DNA from 2 places in the Hyphomicrobium denitrificans ATCC 51888 genome. Region 1 is predicted to be linked to the other one. Evidence: predicted binding sites of a transcription regulator. Region 1 holds the regulator's gene; the other holds the start of a gene.

What was found. The regulator PhoB, encoded in region 1, activates phosphate uptake and scavenging genes when phosphate is short. The targets are predictions, from matches to a motif close to TGTCATNNANCTGTCAT.
Region 2: HDEN_RS15080 (ceramide glucosyltransferase) is a predicted target of PhoB. The motif match lies at 8,086-8,102, and genes of this name have one in related genera.

Annotation. Positions count from the first base shown of each region.
Region 1 is NC_014313.1:302,341-314,150, reverse strand. It holds gene HDEN_RS01465 (multicopper oxidase family protein) at 1-1,183, opposite strand, end outside; gene HDEN_RS01460 (imelysin family protein) at 1,266-2,549, opposite strand; gene HDEN_RS01455 (RrF2 family transcriptional regulator) at 2,791-3,288, shown strand; gene HDEN_RS01450 (ATP-binding protein) at 3,306-4,592, shown strand; gene pstS (phosphate ABC transporter substrate-binding protein PstS) at 4,939-5,982, shown strand; gene pstC (phosphate ABC transporter permease subunit PstC) at 6,062-7,054, shown strand; gene pstA (phosphate ABC transporter permease PstA) at 7,056-7,907, shown strand; gene pstB (phosphate ABC transporter ATP-binding protein PstB) at 7,904-8,692, shown strand; gene phoU (phosphate signaling complex protein PhoU) at 8,734-9,447, shown strand; gene phoB (phosphate regulon transcriptional regulator PhoB) at 9,472-10,176, shown strand; gene HDEN_RS01415 (zinc ABC transporter substrate-binding protein) at 10,242-11,222, opposite strand; gene HDEN_RS01410 (DUF1007 family protein) at 11,413-11,810, shown strand, end outside.
Region 2 is NC_014313.1:3,114,545-3,126,354, forward strand. It holds gene cobF (precorrin-6A synthase (deacetylating)) at 1-441, shown strand, start outside; gene HDEN_RS15045 (LysR family transcriptional regulator) at 443-1,360, opposite strand; gene wrbA (NAD(P)H:quinone oxidoreductase) at 1,475-2,074, shown strand; gene HDEN_RS15055 (ring-cleaving dioxygenase) at 2,201-3,136, shown strand; gene HDEN_RS15060 (alpha/beta hydrolase) at 3,133-3,774, shown strand; gene HDEN_RS15065 (flavin reductase family protein) at 3,779-4,417, shown strand; gene HDEN_RS15070 (FAD-dependent oxidoreductase) at 4,420-5,940, opposite strand; gene HDEN_RS15075 (Dps family protein) at 5,961-6,488, opposite strand; gene HDEN_RS15080 (ceramide glucosyltransferase) at 6,855-8,021, opposite strand; gene HDEN_RS15085 (hypothetical protein) at 8,144-8,407, opposite strand; gene HDEN_RS15095 (hypothetical protein) at 8,817-9,044, opposite strand; gene HDEN_RS15100 (UDP-glucose dehydrogenase family protein) at 9,474-10,805, shown strand; gene flhA (flagellar biosynthesis protein FlhA) at 11,016-11,810, shown strand, end outside.

The sequences.
Region 1 (11,810 bases):
AGCTCTGCCCCGACTTGAGCACCGCGAGAGGCGGCCCGAGATCTCTGTGATCCATGCTGGACCACGCCTGCTTGTTGATCGCCCAGAACGTGCGTTTCGTCAGACAAAGCGAGCCGATTTCGACATCGGACTTCGCAAACTCGGAAAGCGCCTCGCCCGTTGCCGTCGCCGAGAAAATGAACGGGATGATCTGCGCGTTGCCGACGTCCACGTTCGGAAACGGCATGACCTTCAACGGCGTCGGCACAAAGGCGCCGCTACGCTTCGCTGGTCCTTCGGAGACGAACTCCGCCAGCACGACCGGCTCCTTCGCGAAAAAGTCCACGAGGCGAACCTTGCCGCCCTCGGGCGCCGTGCGCAGCAGGATGTCGATGCGCATCGCCGGCCCCATGCGCCACGACACGAGCGGCAGCGGATCGAGACCGTTACCGTCAATCGCGATGATCGCCGCTTCTCCATCCTCGAAGCCGATTTCGGAAATCCGCGTCGGATCGACGTTGTAAAATCGAATGCGCACGTTAGCCGATGACGGCACCTTGAAGACTGCCGTTTTCTCGCCGTTGACCGAACGCACGGTGCCCGACGTGCCCGCCTTCGCCGCGCCTGCGTCCGTCGAAAACGGCAGGAACGTCCCCTCGGGCGAAAGACGCCAGTCCTTCATCATCAGGACGTACTCGGCGTCCGACGGTTCGATCTCGTCGCCTTCGACGATCAGCGCCCCGACGAGACCGCGCCCGAAATGTTCGTCCGTATTGCAGTGCGTGTGAAAGAAAAAGCTGCCCGTGTCCGGCGGCACGAACGAGTACGTGCCTGAACTGCCCGGCTCGACCGGCTTCTGCGTCATGAACGGCACGCCGTCCTGATCGTTCGGAATTCTCAATCCGTGCCAATGCAGCGATACGTATTCACCGGCCCGCGGCAGATGGTTTGCGTACTGCGTATCCAGCCGCTCACCGAGCTTCATGCGCACGATCGGATAGAGCGACCCCTCTTCGAAGGTCCAGAGCGGCAGCGTCTTGCCGTCGAAACACGGCAGCGCGGCCGGACGCTCTGCGAGATCGAGCACCAGCTTCTTGGTGTCGTTTGCAATCGGCTGCGCAATGACCGGCGCTCGCGCGACCGCCTTGCCGCCTCCAAATACAAAAGTCGCCGCGGCACTCCCTGAGAATGCCGCGGCGCCCATCAAAAGTTCTCGACGTGTTAGCATAGGGCTCGTCCACCACCCGTTATCGATCGCAACGGTCTCGTTTAGGAGCCTCTGCCAATCACTTCTTGGTCGCAACCTGATCCGGATGATCGAGGCTGTCGGAACCTTCAATCTTGATCTTGAGGTTCAGCGCCGCAACAACCGCCTCGACGGCACGGGCCTGCGCCACGAGCGCGTCTACACCATCGAGAATGAGCTTGTTACCGGCGTCGTTTCCGGCTGCCAGCATCTGATTATAGCCCATTTCGCCGGAATCCGCTTTGACCTTGATGGCATTGAGCTTCGCTTTCGTGTTCTCCATGGCTTCGTCGACACGCTTCGCAGCGTCGGGGGCCTTGGCACGCGCAAGCTCGGCGATGCTCGCACCCGAAACAGCGGTCGCGCCGTCGTACTTGCCGTTCCAGATTTCGATCATGCCCACCTGGTCATAATAGTGGCTGTTATGCGTGTTGTTGGAGAAGCAGTCGTGCGCCTCTTCCGGGTCATGCAGCAGCACGCCGAGCTTCATGCGCTCGCCCGCCAGTTCGCCGTATGACAGCGATCCGATGCCGGTGAGTATCGTCGACAGCTGAGCGTTCGCGTCCTGTTTCGAAAGCGCCTCGCGTGCCGCGCCGCCGGCCTTCCAGTTGCCGGCCATCTCGCTGAGATCGTCGATCAGAAGCGAGCTTGCGGCCTTGAGGTAATCGCGGCGGCGATCGCAGTTGTCATGCGTGCAGTTCTTGAGATCGAAATCGCTTGCCGGACGTTCGCCCGCACCAGCGCTCGTGCCGTGCAGGTTCTGACCCCACAGCAGGAATTCGATGGCGTGGTAGCCGGTGCCGACGTTGGATTCGACTTCAAGCGCGCTGTTGAGCTGCGCGATCACCGTCTTGTCGATCTTGCTGGCGTCGAGAACTTTCGGCCCGAGGCGGACGGACTTGTTCGCGATGATGTTTGCCGTATAGAGCGGGTTCTCTTCCTTCGCATCGCCGTAGCTCGCCTTGTCGACGTAATCGATCAGGCCTTCATCGAGCGGCCACGAGTTGACGTTGCCTTCCCAGTCGTCGACGATCTTGTTGCCGAAGCGAAAACCTTCGGTCTGCATATAGGGGATACGCGCCGCCTTCCAGGCATCCTGCGCCGCCTTCTGGGTCGTCGCATCGGGAGCGGCAAGAAATGCATCGATGGCCTTGTCGAGGTCTTTTGCCTTGGCCAGCGAGTCGGAGTACATCGCTTCGGCGAGGTCGCCGTACGTCTTGGTGATGTCTTTGACCGCCGGCGCGTCAGCGAAAGCCGGACGAGCAACCGCCCCTGCGAGCGCCAGCCCCGTCGCGCAGGCTATCGCAATCGCCAATTTTGACATCGTGCGTTCTCCATCATGTTTCTGGGTTTGGCGATAGAATACGCTAAGCTGCGGATCGCCCAAAATTATTTACCGTGTTAGTATACATTAGCACCCTTGAACGGTGTCAAGTGAACTCCGCCTCACTTTGGCGCGTTGTCAGCGGCGCACCGCCGCGCGGTACTTGCCATAGAGTCGGGAATTTGAAAGAACGGTCGTCAGACTCTAGAGCTGCGGCCGCGCGGCCACCGGGTAAACAAATATGCGCTTGACGAAGCAAACCGGCCACGCAATCCGCATCCTGATTGATTGCACCTTGGCAAACGACGAGCTTGTGAAGGTCGCGGACGTGTCCGATCGGCTTGGCGTTACAAAGCAGAACGTCTTTAAAATTGTCCATATTCTCTCTCACGCGGGCTTTCTGTCGGCCGTGAGGGGCCCGAATGGCGGCGTCCGGCTCGCGAAGCCGGCAACGTCGATCAAGATCGGCGACGTGGTAAGGGCGATCGAGGTCACGCGCGTCCAGGTCGAAGGCGGACGCGGGCGGAAGACCGTCGACAACGATCCGGCCTCCATCAACGCCATGTTCGACGACGCCCTGAGCGCTTTCATCTCCGTCCTGGACCAGCACACCCTGGCCGAGCTCGCGAGCCAGAAATCGCCTCTCGGGGTATCGAATGCCGATCGCGACGGCGAAGACAGCCGCGGTACGAAAACGCGCGCCAAGAAGCCCGCAGCGCGTGCCGCGCGACGGAGCTGATTGCCGCCGGAGAGGCAATGTCGCTCATTAAAAATTGGCTGCCGCCCGCACCCTCGACGAATGCGTCTGCAGGCTTTGCAGCATTGAGCGCAGTCGCTTTGCTGGCGTTGATCCCGATGTGGCTGTACGCGGGGGAACAATGGCGCCTGAGCCTTGGCGTCCTATGCGGGTTGCTCGCAGGCATCAGCGCGGCGCTGGCATGGAACAGTCGCCCCAAGCCTGAAAAAATGGCCGAAGCCATTGCAAATTCTGGGGCAACGGAGAAGCCGTTTTCCTGGCCGGATCTCGTGGCTGCGATCCCCGATCCGACCATCGTTCTCAACCGTTCGTCGGTCGTGCTGAATTACAACGCCGCGGCGCTCGCCATTTTCGAAAGGCTGACGCAAGGCCGGCCGCTCGAGCACGTCAGCCGCGACCCGGAACTCATCGCCGCCGTTACCGGAGCTTTCGAAACCGCCCAGAAACGCAAGGCAATGCTGCTGCCACGCGGCGGCGGCGGCCAGCGCTTCATCGCGACGGTTGCGCCGTTCGGAGGCGAAGCCGGACAGCCTGCCGTCGCCGCCTTGATCACGATCCATGACGAATCGGAACAGCATCGCGCCCTTGAGATGCGGACCGATTTCGTCGCCAATGCCAGTCACGAATTGCGTACGCCGCTCGCGTCCGTCCGCGGCTTCATCGAAACGCTGCAGGGCCCGGCGCGCAACGACGAAGTCGCACACGACCGCTTTCTCAAAATCATGGCCGAGCAGGCCGAACGCATGACGCGCCTCATCGACGACCTGCTTTTGCTCAGCCGCGTCGAAGAGAAGGCCAACCTCAATCCGACCGGGCAGGTCAGGCTGAGCGAATTGCTCAACGAGGTGGTGCGCGCGCTGACGCCTGTATCGGAAGAGCGGCAGATTACGATCACCGTCGAGCCGGAATCATCGCCACTCGTCGCAAAGGGCGAGCGCGACGAACTTTTCCAGGTCTTTCACAATCTGATCGAAAACGCCGTCAAATACGGCCGCGTCGGCGGCTCGGTGAAAGTCCATCTCCGGGAAAGCGAACGCGATCCGAGCAAAAAACGTGTGGCCGTTACTGTCACCGACGACGGCCCCGGCATCGCACCCGAGCACCTCCCGCGCCTCACGGAACGCTTTTACCGCGTCAGCACCGAGCATAGCCGCCGGATCGGCGGTACCGGCCTGGGCCTCGCCATCGCCAAACATATCCTGACCCGCCATCAGGGCGAGCTGTCCGTCGACTCGGTCGTCGGGCGCGGAACGACCTTCAAGGTATCTCTTCCAAAATATAAATAAATCAACGACCTGAACTGTCACAAATACATAGCATCAAACGCCTACAAAGGCCCCGTCGCTGAATGACAGCCTTGTGACACAGCCCTCTTCAAGAGCTTGGCCGTCGCAACTGATCATTTCGCTGTCAGTCCTCATTCAAGAAGGACGGGTACTGAACAGAACCAAGGGGATAGCCGGAACAGAGGTCACGCGTTCAACACCTCCGCCTGGCTAGGAATCGTTCAAAAACAAGGCGTTAACGTTTCATAAACTCTTGAACTAAGTGGACTACAGAGTGCGCGCCGGGCCTGGGGGTCCGGCAAATGGGGGGACAAGGCTTCGAGCCCCCGCTAAGAGGAGATTTAGAGTGAGACAGTCTTTTGTTGCGCTTTTTGCGGCGCTGGCGGCCACTGCCGCAGCGACTGCGCCCGTCAAAGCCGACATCTCAGGCGCGGGCGCTACGTTCCCTTATCCCGTGTACGCAAAGTGGGCTGACACCTACAAAAAGGAAACCAACGTCGGTCTGAACTATCAGTCGATCGGTTCCGGCGGCGGCATCAAGCAGATCATCGCCAACACGGTCACCTTCGGCGCGTCCGACAAGCCCCTCTCCGGCGAAGAGCTCGAGAAGAACGGCCTCGTCCAGTTCCCGACCGTCATGGGCGGCATCGTTCCGGTCGTGAACATCGACGGCATCAAGCCGGGCGATCTCGTTCTCGACGGCCCGACCATCGCCAAGATCTATCTCGGCGACATCAAGACCTGGGACGACCCGGCGATCAAGAAGCTGAACCCCGACGCGAAGCTTCCCTCTGACGCCATCGCCGTCGTCTTCCGTTCGGACGGATCGGGCACGACGTTCGTCTGGACGAACTACCTTTCGAAGGTCAGCGAAGAGTTCAAGTCGAAGATCGGCTCGAACACGTCGGTTCAGTTCCCGGCCGGCATCGGCGCCAAGGGTAACGAAGGCGTTGCCAACAACGTGATGCAGACCAAGGGCTCGATCGGCTACGTCGAATACGCTTACGCCAAGCAGAACAAGCTCTCGCACACGAAGCTGATCAACAAGGACGGCAAGACGGTTGCGCCGGTCAAGGAAGCCTTCCAGGCCGCTGCCGCCAACGCCGATTGGGCATCTGCTCCTGGCATGGGCGTCATCCTGACGGACGAGCCGGGTGCCGAATCCTGGCCGGTCACCAACCCGACCTTCATTCTGATCCACAAGAAGCCGAAGGACATTGCCGCCGCGAAGGACGCACTCAAGTTCTTCGATTGGGCTTACACCAATGGCTCGGCTGAGGCTGAAGCGCTCGACTACGTCCCGCTGCCCGCCGGCGTCGTCGCTCAGATCAAGAAGAGCTGGGCTGACATCGTCGGCGAAGACAACAAGCCGGTCTTCGCAACGAACTAAGACGACTGCAATACTGGAGGCGCTTTCATCGGCGCCTCCTTCACCTTGCCCATTTACGGTTGGACCTGGAGCATAGATTTTGAGTTTCCTGACCGATCTTCAAGTTCAGCCGTCAGCCTCTCCGGCAGAACGGCGGAGCGTTCTCGGAACCTTGCAAAGGTCCGACGTCTTCTTCCGGTATCTGACGCAGTCGTCCGCCTACTTCGTCCTGGCGCTGCTGACCGCGATTTTCGGATCTCTGATCGCCGGCGGCTACCTCGCCTTCTCGACCTTCGGCTTCAGCTTTCTGACAACCGAATCCTGGAACCCGGTCACTGAAAAATTCGGCGCCGTCGCGCCAATCTACGGAACGATCGTCACCTCCGCGATCGCCATGCTCATCGCCGTGCCGATCAGCATCGGTATCGCGGTATTCCTCACCGAACTCTGCCCGATGGTGCTTCGCCGGCCGATCGGTATCGCGATCGAACTGCTCGCCGGCATTCCGAGCATCATCTACGGCATCTGGGGCCTCTTCTTCTTCGCCCCCTTTCTGCAGCGCAACGTGCAGCCCGAGCTGATTGCCTTGTTCAAGGACGTCCCCGTCCTGAATAGCCTTTTCGCCGGACCGCCTTACGGCATCGGCATCCTGACCTCCGCGCTCATCCTCGCGATGATGGTGCTGCCGTTCGTGACCGCCGTTTGCCGTGACGTGTTCGACACCGTCCCGCCGGTACTTAAGGAAGCGGCCTACGGCATGGGATGGACGACGCGCGAAGTCGTGAGAAACGTCGTCATTCCCTATACCCGCGTCGGCATCATCGGCGGCGTCATGCTCGGCCTCGGCCGCGCCCTCGGCGAAACGATGGCCGTGACCTTCGTCATCGGCAACGCACACCGCGTTTCAGCTTCCATCCTGGCGCCTGGCACGACGATCTCCGCGACCATCGCCAACGAGTTCACCGAGGCTGTCGGCGACCTCTATACCTCATCGCTGATCGCCCTCGGCCTCATCCTGTTCTTCATCACCTTCGTCGTTCTCGCGCTTGCACGGCTCATGCTGATGCGCATCGAGAAGAAAGCGGGAGCGTAACATGGCACTCGATCGTGGCCGGTATCAGCGCCGGCGCATCAGAAGCAGGATTACCGTCTGGCTGTGCTGGGCGGCGGCAGGCGTGGGCCTCGCAATCCTCGGCATCATCCTTGCGACGCTGCTCTACAAAGGCTTCGCCGGGCTCGGCATCAACGTCTTCACCGAGATGACCCCGCCGCCAGGCAGCGACGGCGGCCTGCTGAACGCCATCGTCGGCAGCCTCATCATGACGGTCATCGGCGTGCTGATCGGAACTCCGATCGGCATTCTCGCCGGCACCTACATGGCCGAGTACGGGCGCTACAGCAAAATCACGTCGTTCGTGCGCTTCATCAACGACATCCTGCTGAGCGCGCCGTCGATCGTGACGGGCCTCTTCGTCTACGAATTGCTCGTACGGCCGATGGGACACTTCTCGGCGATCGCCGGCTCTGCCGCCCTCGCCGCGCTCGTCATCCCGACGGTCGTCCGCACCACCGAGAACATGCTGCTGCTGGTGCCGAACACGCTGCGCGAAGCATCGTCCGCTCTCGGTCTCCCGCAGTCGCTGGTCATCCGGAAAGTTGCCTATAAGGCGGCGCGCGCCGGCATGATCACGGGCGTGCTGCTCGCGATCGCCCGCATCAGCGGCGAAACCGCACCGCTGTTGTTCACGTCTTTGAACAACCAGTTCTGGTCCACCAACCTCAATGCTCCGATCGCGAGCTTGCCGGTGGTCATCTTCCAATACGCTCTGAGCCCCTACGAAGATTGGCAGCGTCTCGCCTGGACAGGCGCGCTTCTGATCACAGTCGCGGTTCTGACAATGAGTATTCTCGCACGTTGGCTAGGTTCTTCGAGGTCCCCACAATGAATGTCATGTCCAAGGATGTGGACTCCGCGCTTACGGAAAAGATTTCCGTCCGCGATCTGAAGTTCTTCTACGGGTCGTCCCTGGCCCTGAAATCGATCTCCATGCCGCTCTATGAGCGTCAGGTGACGTCGTTCATCGGACCGTCCGGTTGCGGCAAGTCCACACTGCTGCGCGTTCTCAATCGGATGTACGATCTCTATCCGAACCAGCGCGCCGAAGGCGAAGTCCTGTTCGACGGCGAGAACATTCTCAATCCGCGCCAGGACCTGAACCTTCTTCGCTCGCGCATCGGCATGGTGTTCCAGAAGCCGACGCCGTTCCCGATGTCGATCTATGAAAACATCGCCTTCGGCGTCCGCCTTTATGAGCGCCTGCCGAAATCCGACATCGACGCCCGCGTCGAAAGCGCGCTCGAAAAAGCTGCTCTCTGGAAAGAAGTGAAGGACAAGCTGCACAGCAGCGGCCTGAGCCTTTCCGGCGGCCAGCAGCAGCGCCTTTGCATCGCGCGCACCGTCGCGATCCGTCCTGAAGTCATTCTGTTCGACGAACCGTGCTCGGCGCTCGATCCGATCTCCACGGCACGCATCGAAGAATTGATCGATGAGTTGAAGAACGAGTTCACGATCGCGATCGTTACGCACAACATGCAGCAGGCGGCCCGCGTCTCGCAGAAGACCGCCTTCATGTACCTCGGCGAACTGGTCGAGTTCGGCGATACGAAAAAGCTGTTCACCAATCCCACGGACACCCGGACGCAGGACTACATCACCGGCCGCTTCGGCTAGTGACCGCTTCCAGAGGCCCACGAATTTTAGGACCGACTTAGATGAACGAACACACCGTCAAGTCATACGAAGACGAACTGAAGCTCCTTGACCGCCGCATCGCCCAGATGGGCGGCTACGCGGAAAAGCTTCTCGTCCAGGCGATGGACGCCCTTGAACGCCGCGACCCGAATCTCGCCGAAACGGCTGTTTCGAGTGACGCGATGCTCGACCAGCTCGAGCGCGAGGTGCAGGACCAGGTCATTCTGATGATCGCCCGCCGCCAGCCGCTCGCGAACGATCTTCGCCACATCATGACGGTCCTCAAGGTTGCGGGCGACCTCGAGCGCATCGGCGACCTTGCCAAGAATATCGCCAAGCGCGCACTGGCGGTGGCTTCCGAAACCTACCCGAAGCCGTTGATGACCGGCATGCGCCACATGACGGAAATGGTGCAGGCTCAGCTGCGCGACGTTCTCGACGCGCTCGCCACCCTCGATGCCGATAAGGCGATGAAGGTCTGGCTGAGCGATGAGCAGGTCGACGCGATGTACAATTCGCTGTTCCGCGAGCTTCTGACCTACATGATGGAAGACCCGCGCAACATCGGCCTGTGCACGCATTTCCTGTTCGGCGCCAAGAACATCGAGCGCATCGGCGATCACACCACCAACATTGCCGAGAATATTCATTACCTCGTCCACGGCGTTCCGATCGCCGACGACCGTCCGAAGGGCGACCGCACGTCGTCGACCCTGATCACGCCTCGCGAATAATCGAAGGACCCAAGGCGTAATATCATGGCCGCCAAGATCATCGTCGTCGAAGACGAAGCACCGCTCGTTGAGCTTCTGAAGTACAATCTCCAGTCCGAAGGCTACGACGTCGTGCACGCGGCCGACGGCGAGGAAGCCGAACTGCTCTTGGCGGAACAGAGCTACGACCTTGCGATTCTCGATTGGATGATTCCGAAAATCTCCGGCATCGAGTTATGCCGGAGACTTCGCAATCGCACCGAGACGCAGAACCTGCCGATCATCCTGCTGACGGCGCGCGGCGAGGAAGCCGATCGCGTGCGCGGACTGACGACCGGCGCCGACGACTATGTCACCAAGCCTTTCTCCGTTCAGGAGCTGATGGCACGGATCAAGGCGCTCCTGCGCCGTGCCGCTCCCGAGCGCATGAGCGACATCCTCGTCTCCGGCGAAATCGTCATGGATCGCGGCGCCCACAAGGTCACGCGCGGCGCACGCGAAGTTCGCCTCGGACCCACCGAATACCGGATGCTCGAAGTTTTCATGGAGAGCCCGCGCCGTGTGCTCTCGCGAAATCAGCTTCTCGACCGCGTCTGGGGTCAGTCGTCCGAAGTCGATGAGCGCACGGTCGACGTCCACATCGGACGTTTGAGAAAATCGCTGATCCGCGGCAACGAAAGTGATCCGATCCGCACGGTTCGCGGCGCGGGTTACGTGTTCGACGGCCGCGAGGCCGACGCTCCCGTCTAAATTCTAGCGCGACGCTGCGATCGATCGCCTTCACGAGCGGCATCGCGTCACGACGCCAGGACCCTTCAGCTTTCCGCATCGAGACAGCGCGCGATATTGCGCGCCAGCCCGTGCATCAGATCGAAATAGAGATCCGGTCCAGGCGTCAGCGTCAGCCCTTCGGCGTCGAGCGTTCCCGAACGGGCCTTCGTTGCTTCAGTAACGGCGCTGATGAGCTTCGGCTGGAAGTCCGGCTCGCTGAACACGCAGACGGCGCCGAGCGAGACGATCTTGCGCCGAACTTCCGTCAGACGCCGCGCGCTCGGCGGAATGTCCGGGCTGACTGTGATCGATCCGACGGCGTTCAGTCCGTAGCGATGCTCGAAGTACTGCGTCGCATCATGAAACACGATGAAGGGTTTATCCCGAACTCGACTAAGCTCCGTCGCGATGTCCTGGTTCAACGCATCGAGACGCCGATCGAGCGCCGCTGCATTGGCGGTGAGCGTGCTGGCATGCTCCGGATAGCGCGCCGAAAGCGCCTGCGTCACGCTCGCCACGATCGCCTTGGCGTTGCGCGGGTCGAGCCAGATATGCCCGTCCTTGCCGCCCTCCTCGTCATCGTGACCGTCATGCGCTTTGATGTCCGCATGCTCTTCGTCGATCGCGTGCACATGGACGTGCGGCTCGAACGTTCCGCCGCGCCGTTGGTCGAGCAGCGCAATGCCGGGCGCGTCCGCGAGCGTCACCACGTTGACGCTCGGAGGCAGGGTTTGCACGATCTTGTGCGTAAAGGGCTCCAGCGCATCCGACGTGCGGATGAAGATATCGGCATCGTTGATCGCGCGCGCCGTCGAGGGTCTGAGCGTAAACGTGTGCGGCGACGCCGCGCCGTCAACGAGCAGCACCGGCACGCCGACGCCCGCCATGACCTCGCTGACGAGCGCATGGATCGGTTTGATGGTCACGACGACCTTCGGCGTCTCCGCGGCCGCTCCGGCGCCGGAAAAGATGGCGGCCAGCAGCATGATGCCGGCACCAACGCGCGCCGGACTGAATTTTGCCATCGAAACCCTGTCGAATGCTATAAACATCGTATAATATAACAAGACGAACGAAACGCTCACAAGCTCAAACCGCGTCAGCACCATAGGCTGCGGATTGATCCTGGTGTCGCATTGTCGCCACGTTCGCAATGCGACGGTAAAGGGCGACACCGAAGCGTCGTCGCGTTGGGGCAAGGATAGAGGTCGACGAGTGATTTTAAGCAATAAACGGATCGGCGTGCTCTTCGCTCTCGCAGCCTGGCTGATACTGCCGGCGGCGGCGTGGTCCCATCCGCATATGTGGATCACTTACGAGATGACCATCAACTACGATAAGGGCATGGTCACCGGCGTCGACCATATCTGGTCGTTCGACGACGCTTACTCGGTCATGGCGCTCGAAGGTCTCGATACCAACAACGACGGCAAATACGATCAGGCCGAGCTTGAGCCGCTGTTGAAGGTCAACATGGATGGCCTCAAGGACTTCAACTACTTCACCGTCGCAAAGCTCGGCAGCGAGACGCTGCAGTTTTCACCACCCGAGAATGCGCGGCTCGAATACACGAACAAGGTTTTGAAGCTTCATTTCCACCTGTCGCTCGTGAA
Region 2 (11,810 bases), 830 kb from region 1:
CTCGTCTGGGGTGACCCGTCGCTCTACGACAGCACGATCCGCGTCATTCAGCAGATTGTCGCCGAGGGAAAGATCGCCTTCGACTATGAAGTGATCCCGGGCATCACGAGCGTGCAGGCGCTCGCAGCTCAGCACAAGATCGCACTCAATGCGATTGGCGAACCGGTGCACATCACCACGGGCCGAAAGCTTCTCGAAGGGCTCCCTCAAGGCGTCGATACGGCCGTCGTGATGCTCGACAATGGGTCGGGCCTTCGCGCGCTGGCCGACGAGGACGTCGAAATCTATTGGGGCGCCTACCTCGGCACACCGGACGAAGTTCTGGCTTCCGGAAAGCTTGCCGATCAGGTCGCCGAGATCGAGCGCATGCGCGCGGAGGAACGGGCGCGTAAAGGCTGGATCATGGATACATACCTGCTACGCCGGACACCGCGGCAGTGAACTAGCGTTTCGCGAAGCAGACATCCCACGACGGCGTGTTCCCGAAGCGATCGACGAGAAAATCAATAAAGACGCGCGTTTTTGCGGCGAGATAGCGGTTTGGCGCATAGAGCGCGTGGATCGTCAGATCGTCCGGCTGGTTCTCGGGCAAAACGATCTGCAGGCGTTTCGCGGCAATGTCCTTTCCGGCGATGAACGTCGGCAGCAGCGCGATGCCGATGCCTTTCAGCGCCGCTTCGCGTAGCACGTCACCGTTGTTCGACGACAGGCAGGCGCCGATCGCCACGGAAACCGGTTTGCCTTTGTCGGTCAGATGCCAGCGCTGCATCGACGTCATATGGCCGTAACTCAGGCAGCGATGCTCCGCGAGGTCGGATGGGCTTTGCGGCGTGCCGTGCGCCTTCAGATAGTCTGGCGACGCAACAAGCACGATGCGGGCCGGAGAAATGCGCCGCGCAATCAAACTTGAATCCACCATCGCACCAATCCGCACCGTCACGTCGACGCCTTCTTCCAGCGGATCGATGAAACGGTCGGTAAGGGTCAACTCGACTTTCAAATCGCTGTAGCGGATCATGAAGTCGGCGACGGCGTCTCCGAGGTAGAGCGTGCCGAACGACATCGGCGCGTTGACCTTCAGGACGCCCTTCGGCTCGTCATGGAGACGGGAAATCTGGGCTTCCGTCTCGTCCACCTGCGCGAGAATGGCGAGACAGCGCTCGTAGTAGGCGAGGCCCGCCTCGGTCGGCGTCACGCGCCGCGTCGTGCGGTCCAGAAGCCTGGCGCCGAGCGCCTGCTCCAACTCCATGACGGCCTTGCTGACGGCCGAGCGCGTCAAATTCAGCCGTCTTGCCGCCTCCGCGTAGCTGCCGCTCGCGACAACTTTTGCAAAGGCGTTCATCGCTTCCAGCTTGTCCATTTTGTATCCAAATTGGAACCAGACTGGCAATTATATCCAGGATTGCTCGTTTCTCGTCAACGAACGATATTCCCTTTCATCGAACGAGTTGCATGGACGGAGAAGGCATTCGCAATGACCAAGGTTCTTGTTCTCTACTATTCCAGCTACGGCCACATCGAGACGATGGCTGGGAGCGTTGCGGCGGGCGCACGAGAAGCCGGCGCCGAGGTCGTGATCAAACGGGTGCCAGAGCTGGTGCCTGAAGAGGTCGCACGCAAATCGCATTTCAAGCTCGACCAGGCCGCGCCGATCGCGACCGTCGACGAGCTGCCGAACTACGATGCGATCATCATCGGTGTTCCGACGCGCTTTGGAAACATGCCGGCGCAGATGAAGAACTTTCTCGATCAGACCGGCGGCCTGTGGGCTGGCGGCAAGCTGATCGGAAAGGTCGGCAGCGTGTTTACGTCCACAGCGACCCAGCACGGCGGCCAGGAGAGCACGATCCTTTCGACGCATACCGTGCTGCTTCATCACGGCATGGTGGTTGTCGGGCTGCCCTATTCGTTCCAGGGGCAGATGGGCGTGAAAGAGGTCACCGGCGGTTCGCCGTACGGCGCATCGACGATCGCGGACGGCGACGGCTCGCGACAGCCTTCGGCAAACGAACTGGCCGGGGCGCACTTCCAGGGCCGTCACGTCGCACAGATCGCGGCGCGTCTCGCGGGCTGACAAACGCCGGATCGTCGCCGAATAGGCGACGGTCCGCACACGCCGCCACGTGTTGAAGATTAGAGCCTAAGGAGCATTTGAAGTTCGACCATGAAATCCCGTTTCGTACGGGAGAAAGGATTCGTCATGTCTGGCATTCATCACATCACCGCCATCGCAGGCGACGCATCTCGCAACCTGGATTTTTACACGCGGGTGCTTGGCCTCCGGCTGGTGAAGAAGACGGTCAATTACGACGATCCGGGAACTTATCATCTCTATTTCGGCGATGAGGAAGGACATCCGGGCACGATCCTCACGTTCTTTCCTTGGGCGCATGCGCCGAAAGGGAGAGCGGGCGTCGGGCTTGCGCAGCAGACGATGTTTCGCGTTCCCGAAGCAGCGATCGGTTACTGGGCACATCGGCTCGTTGAGAAGGGCGTGCCGCACGAAGCTATCGAAAAGCGCTTCGGGCAGTCCGTTCTGAGCTTCACCGATCCGGACGGCATGAGCCTGGCGCTTGTCGGCGTCGCAGGTGCCGAAACCGAAGCGGCATGGCTGGGAGGCGGGATCGCCGCCGAACACGCCATTCGCGGGTTTCACGGCATCAGGCTTCTGCTCGAAGACGCAAAGCCGACGGCGGCCATCCTGACCGATGTTCTCGGCTTCAGCGAAGGCGGCGTCGAAGGTCCGGTCACGCGTTTCGTCGCCGACGGAACGACGGCCGGTGGCGTCATCGAGATCCGCGAGGCGAAAGGATTTCTCGCGGGCAACATGGGCCGAGGCTCCGTCCACCACGTCGCGTTCCGCGCGGCGACGGACGAAGCGCAGGCCGAAATGCGGCGCAAGCTCGTGAAGGGCCATCGCCTGCACGTCACGGAGCAGATCGATCGCAATTACTTCCGTTCGATCTACTTTCGTGAGCCGGGCGGCGTGATCTTCGAGATTGCAACCGATGAACCGGGCTTCGCGATCGACGAAACGGTGGCAACCCTGGGACAGGCGTTGAAATTGCCTGCCTTCCTGGAAAGCCAGCGGCAAGAAATCGAAGCGAGCTTGCAGCCTTTGGAGCAGGCAGCATGACGACATTGAAATCCAATGTCATCCGCGCGGGCGCACCCATCGGTGCCGCCCGTGCGGCCGTTGTTCTGGTGCACGGACGCGGTGCGAGCGCCGAGAGCATGCTCGGCCTCGCCAACGCGTTCGCGACGCCGGACATCGCTTACGTCGCGCCGCAAGCGCCGTCGGGAAGCTGGTATCCATACTCGTTCATGGCGCCCTTCGCGCGGAATGAGCCGCATCTCGGTCACGCGCTGAGCCTGCTTTCCGACGTCGTCGATGATCTCGGGACGCAGGGCCTGCCGGCAGAGCGCGTCGCGCTTCTGGGATTTTCCCAAGGGGCATGCCTGGCTCTGGAGTTCGCGGTCCGCAATGCGCGGCGCTACGGCGGAGTCGCGGCGCTCAGCGGTGCATTGATCGGGCCGGAGGGCACGACCTGGGATTATCCCGGTCAGCTCGCAGGCACGCCTGTGTTCCTCGGGTGCAGCGATGTCGATTCTCATATTCCGCTGGCCCGGGTTCATGAATCGGCCAACGTGCTTCGCGCGCGCGGGGGCGACGCGACCGAGATCATCTATCCCGGTATGGGTCACACCATCGTGCAGGATGAGATCGACCACGTCGAAAGAATTTTGCGCAGCATAGGCACGGCCGAGGGGTGACGGAATGGAGTTCAACTTTGAACGGCTCGCGGCCGACGACCGTTACAAAATCCTGACGAGCACGATCGTGCCGCGGCCCATCGCCTGGGTTTCGTCAATCTCCAAGAACGGCGTTCGCAACGCGGCGCCGTTCAGCTTTTTCAACGCCATGAGTAAGACGCCGCCGATCATCGCAATCGGAATACAAGCTAATGCCGATGGTTCGATGAAAGACAGCGCGTGCAACATTCTCGACACGCGCGAATTCGTCGTCAACCTCGTGCCCCGCGCTGTCGCCGAGGCCATGAACCTGACATCCGTCGATGCTCCGCCGGATGTCGACGAGTTGTCGATGGCCGATCTTGCAACGTTGCCATCGGTGAAGGTGAAGCCCGAGCGAATTGCAGCGAGCCCCGTCGCGTTCGAATGCCGTTTGCACACCCCGATCGAGGTTGCGCCGAGCCAGCTCATCGTTCTGGGCGAGATCGTCCACGCGCACGTGGCGGACGAATTCGTGCTCGATGCGGAGAAGCACTACATCGACACGCCAGCGCTTGATCTGGTCGGGCGGCTGCATGGGCGCGATTGGTACTCGACGACCAGCGATATCTTTCAGATCGAACGGCCAACGTCCTACAGCGTTCGATCGGGACGCGGCGGCTGAGTTCAGCTGCTCTCGAATTCGACCTCGGCACGCAGGCTCTCGATATCACGCGAGACGGTCGCGACGGCGAGCGTGCGGCCGCTTTTCAGATACGTGACCTTGCAATCGCGGGACGACGGGTCGCCGTCGATCTCGATCTTGTCCCATTTTTCCGCATGGCCGACGTAAGACACCGTGACGTCGAAATGCTGACTCCAGAAGAATGGCGCGGCATCGAAGGGCTGACGACCACCAAGCATGTTGATTGCCGCCGCCTGCCCCTGACGTTCGGCCACCACCCAGTGCTCAACGCGGATCGGCGCGCCGCTATGCGGGTCAGGCCAGCGCGCGATATCGCCGGCTGCGTAAATGCCGGGCACGCTCGTTTGCAGATACTGATCGACGACGACGCCGTTATCGATTGTCAGGCCCGCGGCCTTGGCGAGCGCGGTATCCGGCTGAACGCCGATACCCGCGACGACCAGATCGGCGGGAATTCGATCACCTGACTTCAACGTCACCATGTCTTCGTCGATTGCCACCGCCGTCGTTCCGAAATGGAAGACGACGCCGCGCTCTTCATGGATCGCACGGATCATGTCGCCAAGTTCGGCGCCGAGAACGCGTTCGAGCGGGCGTGACTGGGGGCCGACGACGTGAACTTCGATGTCGCGCGCGCGGAGCGATGCGGCGGTTTCAAGCCCGATGAAGCTCGCGCCGATGACGACGGCGCGTTTGGAATTCTTGGTGTTAGCGATCAGCGCGCGGCTATCATCGAGCGTTCGGAGATAATGCACGTGCGGCAGACCTGCGCCGGGGATATCGAGGCGAACGGGCACTGCGCCTGTCGCCAACAACAGCGCGTCGAAAGCAACATGGCTTCCGTCCGCGAGCGTTACCTCGCGCTCAACGGTATCGATCGCCACGACGCGCGTTTTGAGCCGCACGTCGATCTTCTGTTCGTTATAGAAGTCCGGCGTGCGGAGTGGAATCCAATCCTCTGACGCATTTCCCGCAAGGTAGTCCTTGGAAAGATTGGGTCTGTCGTAGGGCAGCGCGTCGTCGGCGCTCAGGATCGTAACGGTGCCTTTGAACTCTTGCCGGCGAAGCATTTCTGCTGCCGCATTGCCTGCCGCTCCGCCGCCGACAATCACAACCGAGCGAACATGGCTGTCGGGCTTGACCTGCTGCTTTGGTGATTTCTCGATCTTTTCGCGGACGAAAACTGTTTCCCCGCTTTGCTCGATCCGAAAGCAGGATACGGGATTGAGCGCGGGCGCGCGCAACGCTTCTCCCGTCCGCAGGCTGAAGCACGCGTGATGCCAGGGGCAGCGAACCGTGTCGCCCACCATCAATCCTTCGGCGAGCGGCCCGTTGTAATGCGTGCACGTGGCGCCAACAGCGAAAATCTCGGCGCCGGCTTTCGCGAGCAGAACAGCTTCGCCATTGAATTGACCGAGCAGCATCTTGCCGTCCGCAATATCCGATGCCGGAACACCGCGCGCGAAATCCGGGCCGGAAAGTTGCTGCTCGTTCGATGACATGCCTGTTCTCCGTCGTCGTGTTATGCGCCGTTCGGCACCTGCCGTGTTGCCTCGAACAGGAACCACACGCGACGCTCCGTCTCGTCGATCCAATTCTCGAGCAAGCTCGCGGTTGCGACGTCGTTGTGCTCGTCGCAGAGGTCGTGAACTTCCTGCATCGAACGGACGAGCTGCAAGTTGTCGTCGCGCAACTCGGACAACATGTCCTCAGGCGTGACGTAGTCGGCGTCATTGTCGAGGACGCGCTGCAGCTTGGCGATCTGTCCGGTCGAACGCAGCGTGGTGCCGCCGATCTTGCGGGCGCGCTCGGCGATGTCGTCGGTCATGTTGAAAATCTGCGTGCCCTGCTCGTCGAGCATCAGATGATAGTCGCGGAAGTGCGGACCGGACATGTGCCAGTGAAAGTTTTTCGTTTTCACGTAGATGGCGAACACATCGGCGAGAAGAATGGTCAACGCGCCGGCAATGTCCTTGATCGCGTTATCGGAGAAGATCGAAGGCGTATCGAGAGGCGCCTTGCGCCGGGCTTTGGCGGATTCGGGCTTCATGACGGTCTTCCTTATGATGCGGGTTGGCTAACGAGGGGGAGAGTCTGTCTAGCAGACGTATCGTTACGGTTCGGCGAGATGGACAACGCACAACACAATTATTCGCTCCGTTCGTGACGATTATCTGATCAATTTTTTTTGTTCGCGCTGCCGCTCAAACCAGCATCATGCCGCAGCCTTCCACGGCCGGCTACATCCAGGCGTCAGAGCAATTGACGCCCGTCAAGCCTTGGATGGCCGATTGAACTCGAAGGTTCCTTGGGTCCTGTGCGCGCCCGCGCCCGAATGCGTTAATGCTCGGGTTTTTATTGAAACGCGATGCAATCGCGTTGAGCCGCTCGCGTCGCGCGCGGGCTATACGCGGTGTCAACGGTCGCTGGTGGCGGCCAACGCGTGGCTGGGTGATTGCGAGATCTCTTGACCCTTCGCGACGCTCATGTCGTTTCCGCGCCAGACGAACGTATCGCCCGACCAGCCTTCGAGCCAAAGCACCGGCAACAAAAGGTCTCGCGCCATCCATGCGAGCGGCGACATCAGGCGGAGATGCCAACCTGCGACAGATGCCAACACTGCTTCGGCTCCGTACCAGACGCCAACGAGAGCCATCAGAGCGACGAGCGGATCGACATCGAAATTCGCCGCGGCGGCGACGCCTGCCAATATCGGAAAGAAGCTTCCCGCGAAGACCTCCGGCGCATAGAATAACTGGAACGTCGCGCGCCTCAGGCGTGCCCAGCGCACCTGCCGGTCCCACACCTGTCGGAGTTTGCGCGGGCCCAACGGCTGCTCGAAAGGCCGGTCGACGAGGCGCACGCTCAAGCCGCGCGCGCGGACGATCTTCGTTGCGGCGGCGTCTTCGGCGATTTCGCGGCCCAGCGCTTCGATGCCGCCGACTGCGTCCAGAATATCGCGCCGCCAGAGCATCGATTTCCCTTGCGCGAATCCGAAGCCGACGGCGTCGGCCGCCGATTGCCATCTCGCTTGATAGGTATTGAGGAACGCGCATTCGAGTTCGGCTTGAAAACCGATCGGATGACTGCCGACCGGCGGCGAGCAGACCAATCCAACCCCGGGGCCGAAGGCTGCGAACATGTCGTCGAGGTAGTCAGGCGGCATCAAAACGTTGTTGTCGGCAAGGACGATCCAAGGATGGCGCGCGGCTTCCCAGCCTTTGACGATGTTGTTCAGCTTTGGATTGCTCGTCGGGCGATCGTCGCCAATCAGAAGCCGCGCCGGAATGTGCGGATGTTGCGCGATCAGCTTGCGAACCAGCGGCACGGCTGCATCGCCTTCGCGCGCGGCGCAGAAGATGATTTCGTAAGAATCGCTCTGAAGCTCGAATGTCGAGCGCAGGGTCAGCTCATCGTAATGATCGATACCGCAGACGGGCCGCACAATGCTGACCGGCGTCGATTCCGGTTCGCGGCGCTTTTTGCGCGCGAGCACGCGGACGAGTGCGAGAGCGATGGTAATGAGATGTATTGCCGTCGCCAGGGCGCAAAAGATCAATGCCGCCGTCGCCAATCCGGCCATCGTGCCTCCGTCGCAAAACCTATCGCTGAATTTCAGGATTTGATGAAATTTCGACGACGGATCGGCGACGGGCGCATGACAGGCGTGCGAGTTCGCAAGCGGCGTGGCGAAAGAGGTTCGTCTCAGCCGGCCGGCGGTCTTTTCGTGAGACGCGTGTAGAGTGACGTTGCTCCATAAGCGCCGAGCAGCGCCAGCGCCACCATGCCTGCGACCGACGGGAGACCTTCGTTGAGATCCGCGTTGACGAGGCCCCAGTATGCAATCGCTGAGCCGATAAGTCCGCCGATTGTGCCGAGCACGATGTTCGCAAAGCCACGCAAGGAAAGGCCGTACAGGAGCCCGACGATGATGCCGGGATAAAGTGCAGGCCAGAAATGATCGCCCATGAGAGACCCTCGCTCCGAACGCTGAGATAGCTGCATCGTCGATCCGCGCGCGGGATGTCAAGCGAAGGCCCCAAGGCCGCGGCGGATCGTGAGCCGTTGCGCATCAGATCGCAGGACCGGCTCAAACGAAAAAGCTGGAACGAAAAAACCGGCGCGTTGTGCGCCGGTTGAAGTTTCTGCTCGCGCCAGCGAGCGGCCAGTCCAGGAGTGCAAAGCGTGGCTTAATGGAGGTGTCAGAAATCCGGCGCCGGTCCGACGGCCGCGATCGCTGGCAGTGCGTCCCATACCGCCTGCTTGTTCCGGGTTTCAGTCTTTTGCTGGCGCGAAAGAATGTACACCTCGCGGGAAACGCGCGTTTTAATGCGCTTCGGCTGGCCACGCAGCCTCTGGAAATAACTGTAGCGTTCACTCATAGCGACGCGCCCTCCAAAGCAGCTGACGCGTGACGCCGCCGGCGACGGCTGACTGCGTGTGCGATGGCTGCACGCTCCGCGAGAAGCGCGTTTGCGAAACGGCGGCCTTCGAGCGCGTGATAGCTGCGAAGAGCCGCATGAAACTGATATTCGCGCTCGCCATCTTCGCGAATGATCACGCCGGCCTGGTCGTCGCCGACTTCAATGACATACGATTTGGACATAAGTTCATCTGTTGCCGGCGGTTGCGCCAGCATCCTCTGGTCATCAAGTTGTTGGGTCAGTGCGGGAAGGTGATCAGCAGCCACAACAACAGGACATCTGCGCAAATGCGCTCGGTATCTTGGCCAGGGGATTCTTGATCAGGTCAGTCATGGCGGTCTCCATCTGCGGAGCCCACGGCGTGCGTGAGGCTTAGCGTTTGATGACGCGGCGCAAGTCGCTTCCGAAATCACCGCGGCCGACGCAATGGCGCGCCGGCAGATGCAGGAAAGCCGAGTGGCCTCGTAAAGTAAAAGAAGAAGAAGTGGATTGCTTTTCGGGGCGGTTCTGAAACAAATCGCGCACTCGAAGCAAACGGCAGCGCAGCAAGGCATCCGCCAGTCGCCAAGCCATTGTTTCAGCACAGATTTATCGCACCCTTGGGAGCCTTTATGAAGATTTGCATGATCGGAGCGGGTTACGTCGGGCTCGTTTCGGCGGCCTGCTTTTCCGATTTCGGGTGGACCGTAAACTGCGTCGATAATGACCCCAGCCGATTGGCCGCACTCAAAGCCGGGCAATCGCCGATCTACGAGCCGGGCCTGGAAGCGCTCATGGAGCGCAACGTCAAAGCCGGACGCTTGGTGTTCACGGACGATCTCAAAACATCCGTCGCAAATGCCGACGTTGTTTTTCTCGCGGTCGGAACGCCGATGCGGCGCGGCGACGGCTATGCGGATCTTTCCTACGTCTTCTCGGCGGTCGAGGAGACGGCGCAATATCTCGACGGCTTCACCGTCATAACGACCAAGTCGACGGTTCCGGTCGGCACAAGCCGCGAAATCGAACGGCGGCTCAAGGCGAAACGTCCGGATGCGGATGTCGCGGTGTGCTCGAATCCGGAATTCCTGCGCGAAGGTTCGGCGATCCAGGACTTCACGCATCCCGACCGCGTGCTCGTCGGAACCGACGACCCGCGCGCACGCGACGTCATGGAACGCCTTTATAAGCCGCTTGCGCTGCGCGGCTCTCCCGTCATGTTCGTCGAACGGGAATCGGCCGAGCTCGCGAAGTATGCCGCGAATGCGTTTCTTGCGCTCAAGATCAGCTTCATCAATGAAATCGCGGATGTTTGCGAAGCCGTCGGCGCCGATGTGCAGGAAGTTGCATCAGCCATCGGCCGCGATCGGCGAATTGGCGACAAGTTTCTGCATCCGGGCCCGGGTTATGGCGGGTCGTGCTTCCCGAAAGACGTCTCGGCGCTGGTCAGAACGGCGCGCGAAGCGCGTGCTCCGGTCTCGATCATCGAGCAGGTCGAACGGGTCAACCACGAGCGCAAACTCGCCATGGCGGTGCGCATCGAGGCCGCCGCGGGCGGTTCGGTGCGCGGCAAAACCGTTGCGATCCTCGGCGTGACGTTCAAGCCGAACACCGACGATATGCGCGATGCACCGAGCTTGCTGATCGTTCCAATGCTGCAGGAGCGTGGCGCAACGGTCCGGGCCTGCGACCCGCAAGGCCGCAAGCAAGCCGAGCCGATGCTTCCCGGCGTGACATGGTGCGAAAGCGCCGATGAAGCCGCCACCGGAGCCGATGTGCTGGTAATCGTCACCGAGTGGAACGAATACCGCGCGCTCAATCTCGAAGCGATCAAGTCGCGCATGAGCGGCAGCACCATCGTCGATTTGCGCAACGTCCTCGACCCTGCGGCGGTCCGGGAGCTTGGCATCGCGTACACCGGCATCGGCCGCGGCAGGCACACGGCCAGCCAAAAGTCCGGCTGATCGTCATTCGATTCGGCGTTCCCTGTTGGCGAGGCATCGCATCTCGCCAATAGGACAAGTTGCTGATGCTCGTTATTGTTATCGCCCTGATTGGTGAGGCGAATCGGCAGCAGCAATCCGATTTAAGGCGGAGTTTCCCGTTCCGGCGACGACCTCGCGCAAGCTTCAGATTGCAAGCTTGCCGCGCAGCGCATCGGGGACCCTCGCTTTATGGCAGCAACAAAGACCGCAGACAGCGGCATCGGAGTCGTATTGGGCCAGCGCGACGCTGGTCTGGCGGTCGGCGTCGTCGCCATTCTGACAATCCTGTTCCTGCCGCTGCCCTCATTCATGATCGACATGGGGCTGGCGCTGTCGATCGCGCTGTCGATCCTCATTCTGATGGTCGCGTTGTGGATACGACGCCCGCTGGAATTCTCCGCGTTCCCGACCATTCTGCTGATCGCAACGCTATTACGACTCGCGCTCAACGTGGCGACGACGCGCCTCATTCTTTCGCAAGGCGCGGAAGGCCCGGCGGCGGCAGGCCATGTCATCGCGGGCTTCGCCCAGTTCGTGATGGGCGGCGATTTCGTCATCGGCATCATCGTCTTCATCATTCTCGTCACCGTCAACTTCGTCGTCATCACCAAGGGCGCGACGCGTATCGCTGAAGTCGGCGCGCGGTTCACGCTCGACTCGCTGCCCGGCAAGCAGATGGCGGTCGACGCCGATCTTTCGTCCGGCGCTATCGATGAAAAGGAAGCGATCCGCCGCCGCCGCGAACTCGAAGAAGAAAGCCAATTCTTCGGCGCTATGGACGGTGCCTCGAAGTTCGTTCGCGGCGATGCCATCGCTGGCCTGATCATCACGGCCGTCAACATCTTCGGCGGCGTGATCATCGGCGTGACGCGCCACGATCTGCCGTTCGAGCGCGCGCTCGATACGTTCGTCAAGCTGTCGGTCGGTGACGGTCTCGTCACGCAGATGCCGGCGTTGATCGTGTCGCTTGCGGCCGGTCTGCTC